DNA from 3 places in the Streptomyces sp. NPDC006798 genome. Region 2 is predicted to be linked to each of the others. Evidence: riboswitches for the same ligand, from Rfam matches in the RefSeq annotation. Region 2 holds a riboswitch; each other region holds the start of a gene.
The links. Region 2 has a riboswitch for thiamine pyrophosphate ahead of thiC (phosphomethylpyrimidine synthase ThiC). Riboswitches for the same ligand answer to the same signal wherever they lie in the genome.
Positions count from the first base shown of each region.

Region 1 (4,441 bases), on a different contig from region 2:
GGCCCTCCTTGACCAGCTGCCTGACCCGCGTCACCTCGACGTTCAGCTGCTCCGCGATATCGGGCAGGGTGAGCCAGGCGGGGACGAGGGCATCGATCTTTGCGTCAATCTCGGTCACAGGACAAGCGTGCCATCTGGGACCGACAGTGGGTAGCGGGAGTCCCGTCCGGCGGCGGCCATCCGGCCCACGCGCCCCCTGGAACGCCAGGTCGGCGCAGGCCCGGAGGGATCAGCCGGTCAGCGGGCCGCCGTCTTGAGGGAGATCTCGGGATCGGCCGCCGCCACCGGATCGAGCCGTCCGCCGGACTGCATGATCCGGCGGCCCTGGGAGAGATCCCGGGGCCTTCCGACGGCCAGTACGGCCCTCAGGACGCCGTCCCGCAGCCACAGCACCGACCAGGTGGCGGCGTCGGCCGGGTCGCCGCGCCACAGCAGGGTGTCGGCGTCGGTGCGGTCACCCGCGTACTGCACGAACCGGCCGAACTGCTCGGACCAGAAGTACGGCACCGGGTCGTAGACCGCCGGAGCCACGGCGGGCTCCGCGGGCGCGCCGGCCGGGGTGGTGGCGGCCCGGTCGGCCGCCTCACGGTCGGCGAGGATATTGGCGGCGACGGTACGCGGCCCCTGGAGGGCGTTGTCCCAGTGGTGGACGAGCATCCGGCGGCCGTAGCGGGCCGAGGGGAAGGAGGCGCAGTCGCCGACCGCGTAGACCCCGGGAACTCCGGTCCGCAGCCCCTCGTCGGCGGTGACCGAACCGTCCGGGCCGGTCTCGATACCGGAACCGGCCAGCCAGGCCGTGGCGGGCCGGGCGCCGACCCCGACGACGACGGCCCCGGCGGCGATCCGGCGGCCGTCCGCGAGAACGACCGTCCCGGGCTCGACGGACGCCACCCGGACACCGGTGACCAGCTCCACCCCGGCCTCGGCGTACCACTTGCCCATCGGGGCCGTGACCTCGGCGGGAAGCGCGCCCGCGAGCGGTCGCTCCGCGGCCTCGACGACCGTGACCGCGCAGCCCGCGGCCCGGGCCGCCGTGGCGAACTCCGCGCCGATCCACCCGGCGCCCACCACGACGATGTCGTGCCGCCGCTCCAGCACCGGGCGCAGCCGGGCCGCGTCGTCCAGGGTCCGCAGCAGATGCACCCCCGGGACCGCCTCCGTACCGGGCAGCGTCAGGGGTTCGGCTCCGGTCGCCACGACCAGGACGTCGTACGGGACCGGGCCCGCTTCCGTGTCCAGCTCGCGCGCGGCGGGCCGGACACCGGTCACGGCGGTACCGAGCCGCAGCTCGACGCCGAGCGCCTCGAAGTCCACGTCGAAGGCGGAGCCCTCGGCGGTGCCCAGCAGCACCGCCTTCGAGAGCGGCGGCCGGTCGTACGGCTGATGGGGCTCGGCCCCGATGACCGTCACGGGCCCGGTGTGCCCCAGCTCCCGCAGGGCGACGGCGGTCCGCACTCCGGCGATCCCGGCGCCGACGACGACCACGTGGGGGGCTCGGGAGGATGTCTGATGGCTCACGGCTCCACGATAATCACCCGCCCGGGGTCGCCCCCGGCGGCGGGGTGCCCCGGCCCTTCGGCACCTGGCGCGCCCGGCCCTCCCCGGCATCGCCCAGGCGTTCCGCCCTGCCGGGCCGGCCGTATCAGTCGCGCCTGCGGCCCGCATGCGGCTGGTCGCGCAGTTCCGCCTCCTATGCCTTCGGCGATGGGGGGGGACCCCCAGTGCCTCGGCCCTCCGGGTGAGGCCCACGCCCCCGCCCGGCCGGGTGAGCCTGTCGGCGACCGCGAACTGCGGATGGGCGCCGGGCGGGACCGGCGGCGGGGGCGCCGCGAGCAGAGTGATTAGCGGGGGAGTTCTTCCACCGTGCTCGTGCCCGCGCCCGGCTGGGATTCCCAGGTCCAGGTCTCCTCCAGGCGGACCCGGCCGTCGGGGAGGTCGATCACCCGCGAGACGCAGTGGCCCGATGCCGTACCGCCGTCCGTCTTCAGCTGGACGTAGCGGAAGTCGAGGCGGTCGCCGTCCCTGGTGCCCACCAGATGGCCGCGGACGACGTCGCCGCCCGTGTACTCCGCCCAGATCCGGCCGTCCTGCTCGTGGTAGGTGAACCGGGTGGCCGTGCCGACCTGGCCGGGGGCCTGGTCGGTGACCGGGGACAGCACCAGTCCGTCCAGCGATCTCGCCATGCCGAGGGCTCCTTGCTCGCGGGGCGCGGCCCGTCCGACCGCCTTACCGGGCGTCGGAGACGGGGGTTAGGGTGGCCACCGTAAAGCACTCGCGGGAGCCCGGACGCACCGGGCTGAGAGGGAGGCTGGCCGGCCTCCGACCGTACGAACCTGATCCGGGTCATGCCGGCGAAGGGAGGGGCTGGACGCCCATGTCGCATACCTCCGAACCGTCTTCGGCCATGAGCGGCGGCACCGATGTGCTGGTCGTCGGGGGCGGGATCATCGGGCTCGCGGTCGCCTGGCGGGCGGCGCAACGCGGGCTCTCGGTGACCGTCGCCGATCCGGACCCAGGGGGCGGCGCGGCCGAGGTGGCCGCCGGGATGCTCGCGGCGGTCACCGAACTGCACTACGGCGAGCAGACCCTGCTGGCCCTCAATCTGGAGTCCGCCCGGCGCTATCCCGCCTTCGTCGCGGAGCTGGAGGAGGTGAGCGGGCGGTCCGTCGGCCATCGGTCCTGCGGCACGCTCGCCGTCGCGCTCGACGCCGACGACCGGGCCCATCTGCGGGAGTTGCACGCTCTGCAGCTGCGGTCCGGGCTGGAGGCGCAGTGGCTCACCGGGCGGGAGTGCCGCCGGCTGGAGCCGATGCTCGCCCCCGGGGTGCGCGGGGGGCTGCGGGTCGACGGGGACCATCAGGTCGATCCCAGGCGGCTGGCCGCCGCCCTGGTGGTGGCGTGCGAGCGGGCCGGGGTGGAGCTGCGCCGGGTCCGGGCGGACCGGCTGCTGGTCGAGGGCGACCGGGCCGTGGGCGTCGCCTTCGCCGACGGGCGTGAGCTGCGGGCGGAGCGGACCGTACTCGCCGCCGGGAGCCGGAGCGGGCGGCTCGGGGGGCTGCCGCCGGACGCGCTGCCGCCGGTGCGTCCGGTCAAGGGGCAGGTACTCCGGCTGACCGTGCCTCCCGCCTACGCCCCGTTCCTCTCCAGGACCGTACGCGCCGTGGTCCGCGGCAGTCAGGTCTATCTGGTGCCCCGGGCCGACGGCGAACTCGTCGTCGGCGCGACCAGTGAGGAGCTGGGCTTCGACACCACGGTCACCGCGGGCGGGGTCTACGAACTGCTTCGCGACGCCCATGAGCTGGTGCCGGGGATCACCGAACTGCCGCTGACGGAGGCCAGGGCCGGGCTGCGCCCCGGCTCTCCCGACAACGCCCCGCTGCTGGGTCCGAGCGCGCTGCCCGGGCTGCTGCTGGCCACCGGCCACTACCGCAACGGCGTACTGCTGACCCCGGTCACCGGGGACGCGATCGCCGAGACGCTCGCCACCGGTGTCCTTCCCGAGGAGATCCGTCCCTTCACCCCCGACCGATTCCGTTCCGCCGCCCCCGTCTCCCAGGAGCAGCTCGTATGAACAGCGTTCCCCCGGTCGTCTCGGTCAACGGCGAGTGGCGTGAACTCGCCAGCGGTACGACGCTCGACGCTCTCGTCGCCACCGTCGCCCCGGCGCCCTCGGGGGTCGCCGCCGCGGTCAACGAGACGGTCGTACCCCGTGGTCAGTGGCCCGGCACGCTGCTCGGCGACGGTGACCGGGTCGAGATCCTCACCGCCGTCCAGGGGGGCTGAGCGACCGTGTCCGAACTCGCCCCGGCCCGCTCCGGCGGCCCGTCCCCCGACACGACGAACGCCACGGGCGCCCCAGACGCCACCGGCGTCCCCGACGCGTCGGCGCCCGGCGCCGGGCGCGACCCCCTGGTGATCGCCGGTACCTTGTTCGGCTCCCGGCTGATCATGGGAACGGGCGGCGCCCCCAGCCTCGACGTCCTCGAACGCGCCCTGGTCGCGAGCGGTACCGAACTCACCACCGTCGCCATGCGCCGGGTCGATCCCACCGTCCACGGCTCGGTGCTCTCCGTCCTCGACCGGCTGGGTATCCGGATCCTGCCGAACACCGCGGGGTGCTTCACCGCGGGCGAGGCGGTCCTCACGGCCCGGCTCGCCCGGGAGGCCCTGGGCACGGAGTGGGTGAAGCTGGAGGTGGTGGCCGACGAGCGGACCCTGCTGCCGGACCCGGTCGAACTCCTCGACGCCGCCGAGGCCCTGGTCGACGACGGTTTCACCGTCCTTCCCTACACCAGCGACGACCCGGTGCTGGCCCGCAGGCTGGAGGACGCGGGCTGTGCCGCGATCATGCCGCTGGGCTCCCCCATCGGCTCGGGTCTCGGGATCCGCAATCCGCACAACTTCCGGCTGATCGTCGAGAACGCCGGCGTGCCGGTGATCC
Region 1 covers NZ_JBEYIS010000005.1:203,584-208,024, forward strand. The annotation lists gene ABZ714_RS05290 (Rv2175c family DNA-binding protein) at 1-118, opposite strand, end outside; gene ABZ714_RS05295 (FAD-dependent oxidoreductase) at 238-1,518, opposite strand; gene ABZ714_RS05300 (hypothetical protein) at 1,842-2,183, opposite strand; TPP riboswitch at 2,265-2,377, shown strand; gene thiO (glycine oxidase ThiO) at 2,375-3,571, shown strand; gene thiS (sulfur carrier protein ThiS) at 3,568-3,783, shown strand; partial or broken gene ABZ714_RS05315 (thiazole synthase) at 3,910-4,441, shown strand, end outside.
Region 1: linked by a shared signal. The riboswitch ahead of thiO (glycine oxidase ThiO) and the one ahead of thiC (phosphomethylpyrimidine synthase ThiC) in region 2 are both predicted to bind thiamine pyrophosphate.

Region 2 (4,441 bases):
CTTCTTGCGGCGCCGGCCCTTCGAGCGGCCTCCCCGGCCGCCGACGAGACCGCCACCGGCCGTTCCGCCCGCCCCGGTCGCTCCACCGGCCGCCGCGCCCGCCGGCCCGGCGGCACTCGCCTTCCCGGCCGCGCCCGGCTCCGGCCGGTCCGCCGAGACCACCAGCGCCGCCAGCGCCGTCGTCACCGGTACCGACGCCACCAGGCCGATCGAGCCGACGAGCGTGCGGACGATCTCCTCGGCCACCAACTCGCTGTTGGCGACCGCCCCCATCCCGCTCTGCGCGATGCTGAAGAGCAGCAGCAGCGGCAGCGCCGCACCCGCGTAGGCGAGGACGAGCGTATTGACCACCGACGCGATGTGGTCCCGGCCGATCCGGATCGCGGCCCGGTACAGCGCCCGCGGCCCCATCCCCGGATCCGCCTGGCGCAACTCCCACACCGCCGACGTCTGGGTCACCGTGACGTCGTCGAGCACCCCGAGGGAGCCGATGATCACCCCGGCCAGCAGCAGTCCGCTCATATCGATCCCGGGATAGAGCCCGTGGATCAGCCCGGTGTTGTCGTCGGTATTGCCCGAGAGCGTGGCCCAGCCGATGAAGATCGAGCCCAGCAGGCCGATCAGCAGCAGCGAGATCAGGGTGCCGAGGACGGCGACCGAGGTTCTGGCGGTGATGCCATGACAGGTGTAGAGCGCGATCAGCATGATGGCGCTCGCCCCGACCACCGCCACGACCAGCGGATTGGAGCCGTCCAGAATCGCCGGGAGGATGAAGAAGTTCAGTACGGCGAAGGAGATGATCAGCGCCACCAGCGCCATCACCCCGCGCATCCGCCCCACCAGTACCACTGCCAGGGCGAAGAGCCCGGCCAGGACGGCGAGCGGCATCCGGCGGTTCACATCGATCACCGAGTACTGGAGGTCCCGGGGCGCGTCGGGGGCGTACGCCACCACGACACCGAGCCCCGGCTTCAGCTTCCGCGGCGCGTCCGGCTGGACGATCTCCCCGAAGGAACGCCCCTTGTGCGGGCCGCTGGTGATCTCGATCGTCGCCTTCTTGCACTTGCTGTTCCCGGCCGCGGCACCCGTACCGCCGTTCTGGGCCGGGGCCATGCCGTTGCCGGTCACCGGTACCTGGGCGGCGTTGACCGACTTGCAGTCGATCGGCTCCAGCCGGGTCACGGTCGCCGACTCGGTCTGCCGGTCGAAGCCGACCCCGGTCCGCTCGTGACCGGGGGCCGAGCCGGGCCAGAGGACCGCCAGGCCCACGACGACGGCGGCGGCGAAGGGGATCAGTACGGCGGCGATCACCCGGCGCAGATGGCGCGAAACGGGCGCGGCGGGACCGTGCGCGTGGGAATGCCCGTGCGCATGGCCGTGACCGCTGTGGCCATGACCGTGTCCCCGCCCCCGCTCCTGCTCGGGCGGCTGCCCGACCGGTTGCGCGACAGGGTCGCCGACGGCCTCGCCGACCGGCTGTCCCGGGTGCGCGGCGGCCGGCCGGGGCACCGGGGGCGGCGGCGCCGAATGGCCCGGGTCGTACGGCGGCGCGGGGCCGTGGCCGGGAACGTACCCCTGGTCACCGCCGTCCGCGGAGCCGTACGCGTACCGGGAATCGGGGCCCTGTCCGGGGCCGGGTGCTGATGACGTCACCGACCGATCATCGCAAGAACGGCCGGGGGCCCCTGTTCAGCACGCCAGAATTGGCGCTAGCGTTGGTGTCACCTTTGCACACGCGGGAGCTCGGAGCACCGGGCTGAGAGGGCGCTGACCTCCGTAGACGCGTCATCGGGCGGTACACGAACCAGGTGTACGACCCGGGACGGAGTCCACGGGATCCGCTGCGTCGACCGCCGAACCTGTTACCGGGTAATGCCGGCGTAGGGAGTAGGTCTTCATGACCGTTCAGGATGCACGCACGCCTGCCGTCGAACCCGCCGTCGACGGCGACCGCACGCCGGGCTGGCACAAGGGGTACGTCACGGGCTCACGCCCGGACCTCCGGGTGCCGGTCCGTCAGGTGCACCTCACCAATGGCCGGGACGTGACGCTGTACGACACCTCGGGCCCGTACACCGACCCCACCGTCGAGACCGATGTCCGCCGCGGTCTGCCGCCGCTGCGGGAGAGCTGGATCGTCGCCCGCGGGGACACCGAGGAGTACGCGGGCCGTCCCGTCCGCCCCGAGGACGACGGGCTCAAGCACACGTCCCCGCGCGGTGGACTGCGCAATCTCGACGCCGTCTTCCCCGGCAGGCCGCGCCAGCCGCGCCGGGGCCGGGACGGCCGGGCGGTCTCCCAGCTCGCCTATGCCCGCCGGGGCGAGATCACCCCCGAGATGGAGTTCGTGGCGATCCGGGAGAACGTCTCCCCCGAGGTCGTCCGGGAGGAGATCGCGGCCGGCCGGGCGGTGCTCCCGGCGAATGTGAACCATCCGGAGATCGAGCCGATGATCATCGGCAAGCGGTTCCTGGTGAAGGTCAACGCCAATATCGGCAACTCTGCGGTCACCTCCTCGATCGAGGAGGAGGTGGAGAAGATGACCTGGGCCACCCGCTGGGGCGCCGACACGGTGATGGACCTCTCCACCGGCCGGAACATCCACACCACCCGCGAGTGGGTGCTCCGCAACTCCCCCGTCCCGATCGGCACGGTGCCGCTCTACCAGGCGCTGGAGAAGGTCGACGGCCGGGCCGAGGAACTGACCTGGGAGATCTACAAGGACACGGTGATCGAACAGGCCGAGCAGGGTGTCGACTACATGACCGTGCACGCGGGGGTGCTGCTGCGGTACGTCCCCCTCACCGCCCGCCGCAAGACCGGCATCGTCTCGCGCGGCGGCTCGATCATGGCGGCCTGGTGCCTGGCGCACCACAAGGAATCGTTTCTGTACGAGAACTTCGAGGAGCTGTGCGAGATCCTCGCGGCGTACGACGTCACGTACTCCCTCGGCGACGGACTGCGGCCGGGCTCGATCGCGGACGCCAACGACGCGGCGCAGTTCGCCGAGCTGCGGACGCTCGGTGAGCTGAACCGGATCGCCAAGCGGATGAACGTCCAGACGATGATCGAAGGCCCCGGGCATGTCCCGATGCACAAGATCAAGGAGAACATCGACCTCCAGCAGGAGATCTGCGAGGAGGCGCCGTTCTACACCCTCGGTCCGCTGACCACCGATGTGGCGCCCGCCTACGACCACATCACCTCGGGTATCGGGGCCGCCATGATCGCCTGGTGGGGCACGGCGATGCTCTGCTACGTCACGCCCAAGGAGCACCTGGGCCTGCCCAACCGGGACGACGTCAAGACCGGGGTGATCACCTACAAGATCGCCGCGCACGCGGCGGATCTCGCGAAGGGGCATCCGGACGCCCAGGTATGGGACGACGCGCTCTCCGACGCGCGGTTCGAGTTCCGCTGGGAGGACCAGTTCAATCTGGCGCTCGACCCGGACACCGCCCGGGAGTTCCATGACGAGACGCTGCCCGCGGAGCCCGCGAAGACGGCCCACTTCTGTTCCATGTGCGGGCCCAAGTTCTGTTCGATGAAGATCAGCCGGTCGATCAACGAGCAGTTCGGCGGGGACGCCCCGGCGGGCGGTGACGACGCGAGCGAGACGGAGATCGCCGAGGGCATGCTCCAGAAGTCCAAGGAGTTCGCGGCGAGCGGCAGCCGGGTCTATCTGCCGATGGCGGACTGAGCAGGGGTCGCGGCCCACTGAGCCCGGGCCGCGGCCTCGTACGTCCCCCTGGCCCCTCCGGTCACTCCGGGCGGGGCCACGGGGGACATCCGCCGGTCACTCCGGCCGGTGCCACGAGGTCATCCGCCGGTTACTCCGGCCGGTGTTCGGGACCGCCGAAGTCGGGGCTGGTGAACTCGGGGCTGCTGAAGCTCGGCCGCTGCCCGGCCGTGGCTCCGTCGCCGGGGCTGGAGAAGTCCGGGCTGTCGTACCCCACCTTGGGGATCCGGCTCACCGGCCGCGCCCGGGCCGAGGCGAGCGGATCGACGTCCGGTTCCTCCAGCGCCAGCCGGAGGAACGGCAGCAGGCCGCGTTCCAGTACGGCGTGCAGCCAGGCGTCTTTGGCACGTGCCACCTCGTCCGGCAGGTCCTCGGACAGCTCGACGGCGGCCACCTGCGTCGCGCTGTTGCGGACCGCGGTGACCAGCAGCCCGACCGCCGCCGCCAGGATCGCGGCGGCCGTCACGGCGGCGAAGAACCAGCCCGCCGTGACCAGCGGGGTGGCGAAGGACGGCGCCGGGTCGAGCATCTTCAGCAGATACCCCACCAGCAGGAAGATCAGCGCCGCCGTCCCGGCCAGTACCGGTGCCAGCACGGTGAGTACGGCGCCGAGACCGGCACCGCCGCCGTCGGCCTCGGCGAGAGGGTCCGGAGGCGGGGCTTCCGGGGCGGCGTCCGGATCCGCGGGGGAGCGCGCCTGCT
Region 2 covers NZ_JBEYIS010000028.1:98,594-103,034, reverse strand. The annotation lists gene ABZ714_RS20500 (YibE/F family protein) at 1-1,653, opposite strand, end outside; TPP riboswitch at 1,726-1,904, shown strand; gene thiC (phosphomethylpyrimidine synthase ThiC) at 1,898-3,700, shown strand; gene ABZ714_RS20490 (hypothetical protein) at 3,831-4,441, opposite strand, start outside.

Region 3 (4,441 bases), on a different contig from region 2:
GAGCTGCTCGAAGTCTGATGAACGACGCTTCCTGGGGGGCCCCGCAGCGGGCCGACTATGTCGGGGAGTGGCGTCCGCAGGACCGGGGCCCGCTATCGGCGGGTCCCGCGTACGGCGGGCACGAGGCACAGCAGACTCGGCCCATGCCCATCGTGCCGGACTTCCCCGACGCAGGTAACAACGCCGAAGGTCCCGACGATCGCGACCGGCGGAACGAGCGGGACCAGCAGGGCCACTCGAACGGCGACGACCCGGGACCCGGGCGCCGGGGTGGTCCGCTCTTCCGCGACGAGGTCCCGGCGGGCGCCGCTCCCACCGGGCCGCCCGGTCCGCCGCCGCCACCCGCCGGGCCCGGCCCCGGCTACGACGGCGGTGAACCGGGCCGCGGCCGCGGGCCCGCCGGGCGGAGCGACGGCCGGCGCGAGAAGAAGCGCGCCGGGCGCGATCTGCGGGCGGCCATAGGGGTCGGCGTCGGACTCGGCGTGGTGATCGTCGCCTCGCTCTTCGTCGTCAAAGCCGTCTTCGTCGGCGTCATAACGGTCGCCGTCGTCGTCGGGCTCTGGGAACTGACGTCCCGCCTCCAGGAGCGCAAGCAGATCAAGGCGCCGCTGGTGCCGCTGGCGGTCGGCGGCGCCGCGATGGTCGTCGCCGGGTACGTCCGCGGTGCGGAAGGCGCCTGGGTCGCCATGGCGCTGACGGCGCTCGCGGTCCTGGTGTGGCGGATGACGGAGCCCCCCGAGGGGTATCTGAAGGACGTCACGGCGGGGGTCTTCGCGGCCTTCTACGTACCGTTCCTGGCGACGTTCGTGGCGATGATGCTCACCGCCGACGACGGGGCGCAGCGGGTCCTGACGTTTCTGCTGCTGACCGTCGTCAGCGATACCGGCGCCTACGCCGTCGGCTGGCGCTTCGGCAAGCGGAAGCTGGCCCCGCGGATCAGCCCGGGGAAGACCCGGGAGGGCCTGCTGGGCGCGATCGGCTTCGCGATGGTGGCCGGCGCGCTCTGTATGGAGTTCCTGGTCGGCGGCGGCAGCTGGTGGCAGGGTCTGCTGCTGGGTCTTGCGGTCGCGGTCACGGCCACCCTGGGCGACCTGGGCGAGTCGATGATCAAGCGTGACCTGGGCATCAAGGACATGGGCACCCTGCTCCCCGGCCACGGCGGCATCATGGACCGGCTGGACTCGCTGCTGCCGACCGCCCCGGTGGTCTGGCTGCTGCTGGTGATCTTCGTCGGATCCGGCTGAGCCCCGTTCCGCCCGGCTGACCCGCGGTTTTTTAGGGCAAGGGCCCGTCGTCCACAGGATGGCGGGCCCTTCGTCGTATCTCTGCGACACTGGATGGACCATGCCCAAGCCCGGAGAACTCACATTCATCGCGCCCCGCGGAGCCAAGAAGCCCCCGAGGCATCTCGCCGACCTCTCGCCCGCCGAGCGGAAGGAAGCCGTCGCCGCCGTCGGTGAGAAGCCGTTCCGCGCCAAGCAGCTGTCGCAGCACTACTTCGCGCGGTACGCGCACGACCCCGCCGAGTGGACGGACATCCCGGCCGCCGCGCGGGAGAAGCTGGCGGCCGAGCTGCTGCCCGAGCTGATGTCGGTGGTGCGGCACATCTCGTGCGACGACGACACCACCCGCAAGACCCTCTGGCGGCTGCACGACGGCACGCTGGTCGAGTCGGTGCTGATGCGCTACCCGGACCGGGTCACGATGTGTATCTCCTCCCAGGCGGGCTGCGGGATGAACTGCCCGTTCTGCGCCACCGGGCAGGCCGGGCTCGACCGCAATCTCTCCACCGCGGAGATCGTCCACCAGATCGTGGACGGGATGCGGGCGCTGCGCGACGGCGAGGTGCCCGGCGGGCCCGCGCGGCTGTCGAACATCGTCTTCATGGGGATGGGCGAGCCGCTGGCGAACTACAAGCGGGTCGTCGGTGCCATCCGGCGGCTCACGGACCCCGAGCCCGACGGGCTCGGCCTGTCGCAGCGGGGTATCACGGTCTCCACGGTCGGGCTGGTGCCCGCGATGCTGCGCTTCGCCGACGAGGGCTTCAAGTGCCGGCTCGCGGTCTCGCTGCACGCCCCGGACGACGAGCTGCGGGACACCCTGGTGCCGGTCAACACCCGCTGGAAGGTCCGGGAGGTGCTCGACGCCGCCTGGGAGTACGCGGAGAAGTCGGGCCGCCGGGTCTCGATCGAGTACGCCCTGATCCGGGACATCAACGACCAGGCATGGCGCGGTGACCTGCTGGGACGGCTGCTCAAGGGGCGGCGGGTCCATGTGAACCTGATTCCGCTGAATCCGACGCCCGGATCGAAGTGGACCGCGTCGCGGCCGGAGGACGAGAAGGCGTTCGTCGAGGCCATCGCCGCCCACGGGGTGCCCGTGACCGTACGGGACACCCGGGGCCAGGAGATCGACGGGGCCTGCGGGCAGCTCGCCGCCTCCGAGCGGTAGCGGTACGGGCGGTACGCCACCGGGCGGGGCCGCCCCCTGCCCTGGCGGGATTCGCACCTTGTAGGCTGGCCTGAACATTTGCATATTTCCGACAGGGGAGCGCCACAGCGCTGAGAGTGCGGTACCCACGGGGCCGCAGACCCTCTGAACCTCGCCCGGGTCATTCCGGGTAGGAAGTTCGGTCTCACACTCCGGCTGTTGCGCCCTGCCCGGATTCCACCGGAATCCGGGCAGGGCCGCGTCTCTTCCTGGCTGTCACCAGGAGGAATTCGTCTCGTGAGCAGTATCAGAAAGACCGCGGCCGTCGCGCTGGCCGGCGCGCTCGGGGTATCCGTGCTGGCCGCCTGCGGCTCCGACGACGGCGGCGGCAAGGACTCCGGCGGCGGTACGGGGTCGAAGACGGTCACCCTCGTCAGCCATGACTCCTTCGCCGCCTCCGAGGCCGTACTGAAGGAATTCACCAAGCGCACCGGCTACACCGTCAAGGTCCTCAAGAGCGGTGACGCCGGGGTCGCGCTCAACAAGGAGATCCTCACCAAGGGCCGCCCGCAGGGCGATGTCTTCTTCGGCGTCGACAACACCCTGCTCTCCCGCGCCCTCGACAACGGCATCTTCACCTCCTACCGGGCCAAGGGCCTCGACCGGGTCCCGGCCGACGTCCAGCTCGACCGGGGCGAGCACCGGGTCACCCCCGTCGACACCGGCGACATCTGCGTCAACTACGACAAGAAGTACTTCGCGGACCGGAAGCTGGCGCCGCCCCGCACCCTCGACGATCTGATCAAGCCCGAGTACAAGAACCTGCTGGTCGCCGAGAACGCGGCCACCTCCTCGCCCGGACTCGGCTTCGTCCTCGGTACCGTCGCCCGCTACGGCGAGGACGGCTGGCAGGAGTACTGGAAGAAGCTCAAGGCCAATGGCGTCAAGATCGTCGACGGCTGGGAAGAGGCGTACAACCTGGAGTTCTCCGGCTCCGCCGGGGGCAAGAAGGAAGGCGGCGACCGGCCGCTGGTCGTCTCCTACGCCTCCAGCCCGCCCGTCGAGGTGCTGTACGCCGAACCGAAGCCGAAGGACGCGCCGACCGGCGTCGCCACCGGTACCTGCTTCCGGCAGATCGAGTTCGCCGGACTCCTCAAGGGCGCGAAGAACGAGGCGGGCGGCAAGGCACTGCTGGACTTCCTGATCTCCACCACGTTCCAGGAGGACCTGCCGCTGACCATGTTCGTCAACCCGGTCGTGGAGGGCGCGAAGCTGCCCGAGATCTTCACCCGGCACGGGGTCCGGATCACCGACCCGCTGACCCTGGCGCCCGACACCATCTCCGAGAACCGTGAGCAGTGGGTTCAGACGTGGTCCTCGACCGTCGTGAAGTGACGGGCGGCCCGTCCCGTTCCCGGTCCGGGCGGGGCGGCCCGTCCCGTACCGGGAACGCGGCGCGGCCGGCGCTGATGCTGCTGCCCGCCGCGTTCTTCGCCGTCTTCTTCGCCTACCCCGTCGCGGCCATCACCGGCCGCGGCCTGCGGGACGGCGGCGCCTGGCGGTTCGACCGGATCACCGAGGTACTCGGCCGGGACGACATCGCGGGCGTGCTGTGGTTCACCACCTGGCAGGCCGTGGTGTCGACCCTGCTGACGCTGGCGGTCGCCCTGCCCGGCGCGTATGTCATGGCCCGGTACGAGTTCCCCGGCAAGCGGCTGCTGCGGGCCGTGGTGACCGTCCCGTTCGTCCTCCCCACCGTCGTCGTCGGCACCGCCTTCCTGGCCCTCGTCGGCCGCGGCGGACTCCTCGACGAGCTGTGGGGCGTCCGGCTCGACACCACCGTCTGGGCGATCCTCGTCGCCCATGTCTTCTTCAACTACGCCGTCGTGGTGCGGACCGTCGGCGGGCTCTGGGCCCAGCTCGACCCCCGCCAGGAGGAGGCCGCGCGGGTCCTCGGCGCCGGGCGGTTCACCGCCTGGCGGACCGTCACCCTGCCCGCCCTCGCACCCTC
Region 3 covers NZ_JBEYIS010000014.1:150,412-154,852, forward strand. The annotation lists gene frr (ribosome recycling factor) at 1-18, shown strand, start outside; gene ABZ714_RS12590 (phosphatidate cytidylyltransferase) at 18-1,244, shown strand; gene rlmN (23S rRNA (adenine(2503)-C(2))-methyltransferase RlmN) at 1,345-2,451, shown strand; TPP riboswitch at 2,535-2,645, shown strand; gene ABZ714_RS12600 (thiamine ABC transporter substrate-binding protein) at 2,728-3,825, shown strand; gene ABZ714_RS12605 (iron ABC transporter permease) at 3,900-4,441, shown strand, end outside.
Region 3: linked by a shared signal. The riboswitch ahead of ABZ714_RS12600 (thiamine ABC transporter substrate-binding protein) and the one ahead of thiC (phosphomethylpyrimidine synthase ThiC) in region 2 are both predicted to bind thiamine pyrophosphate.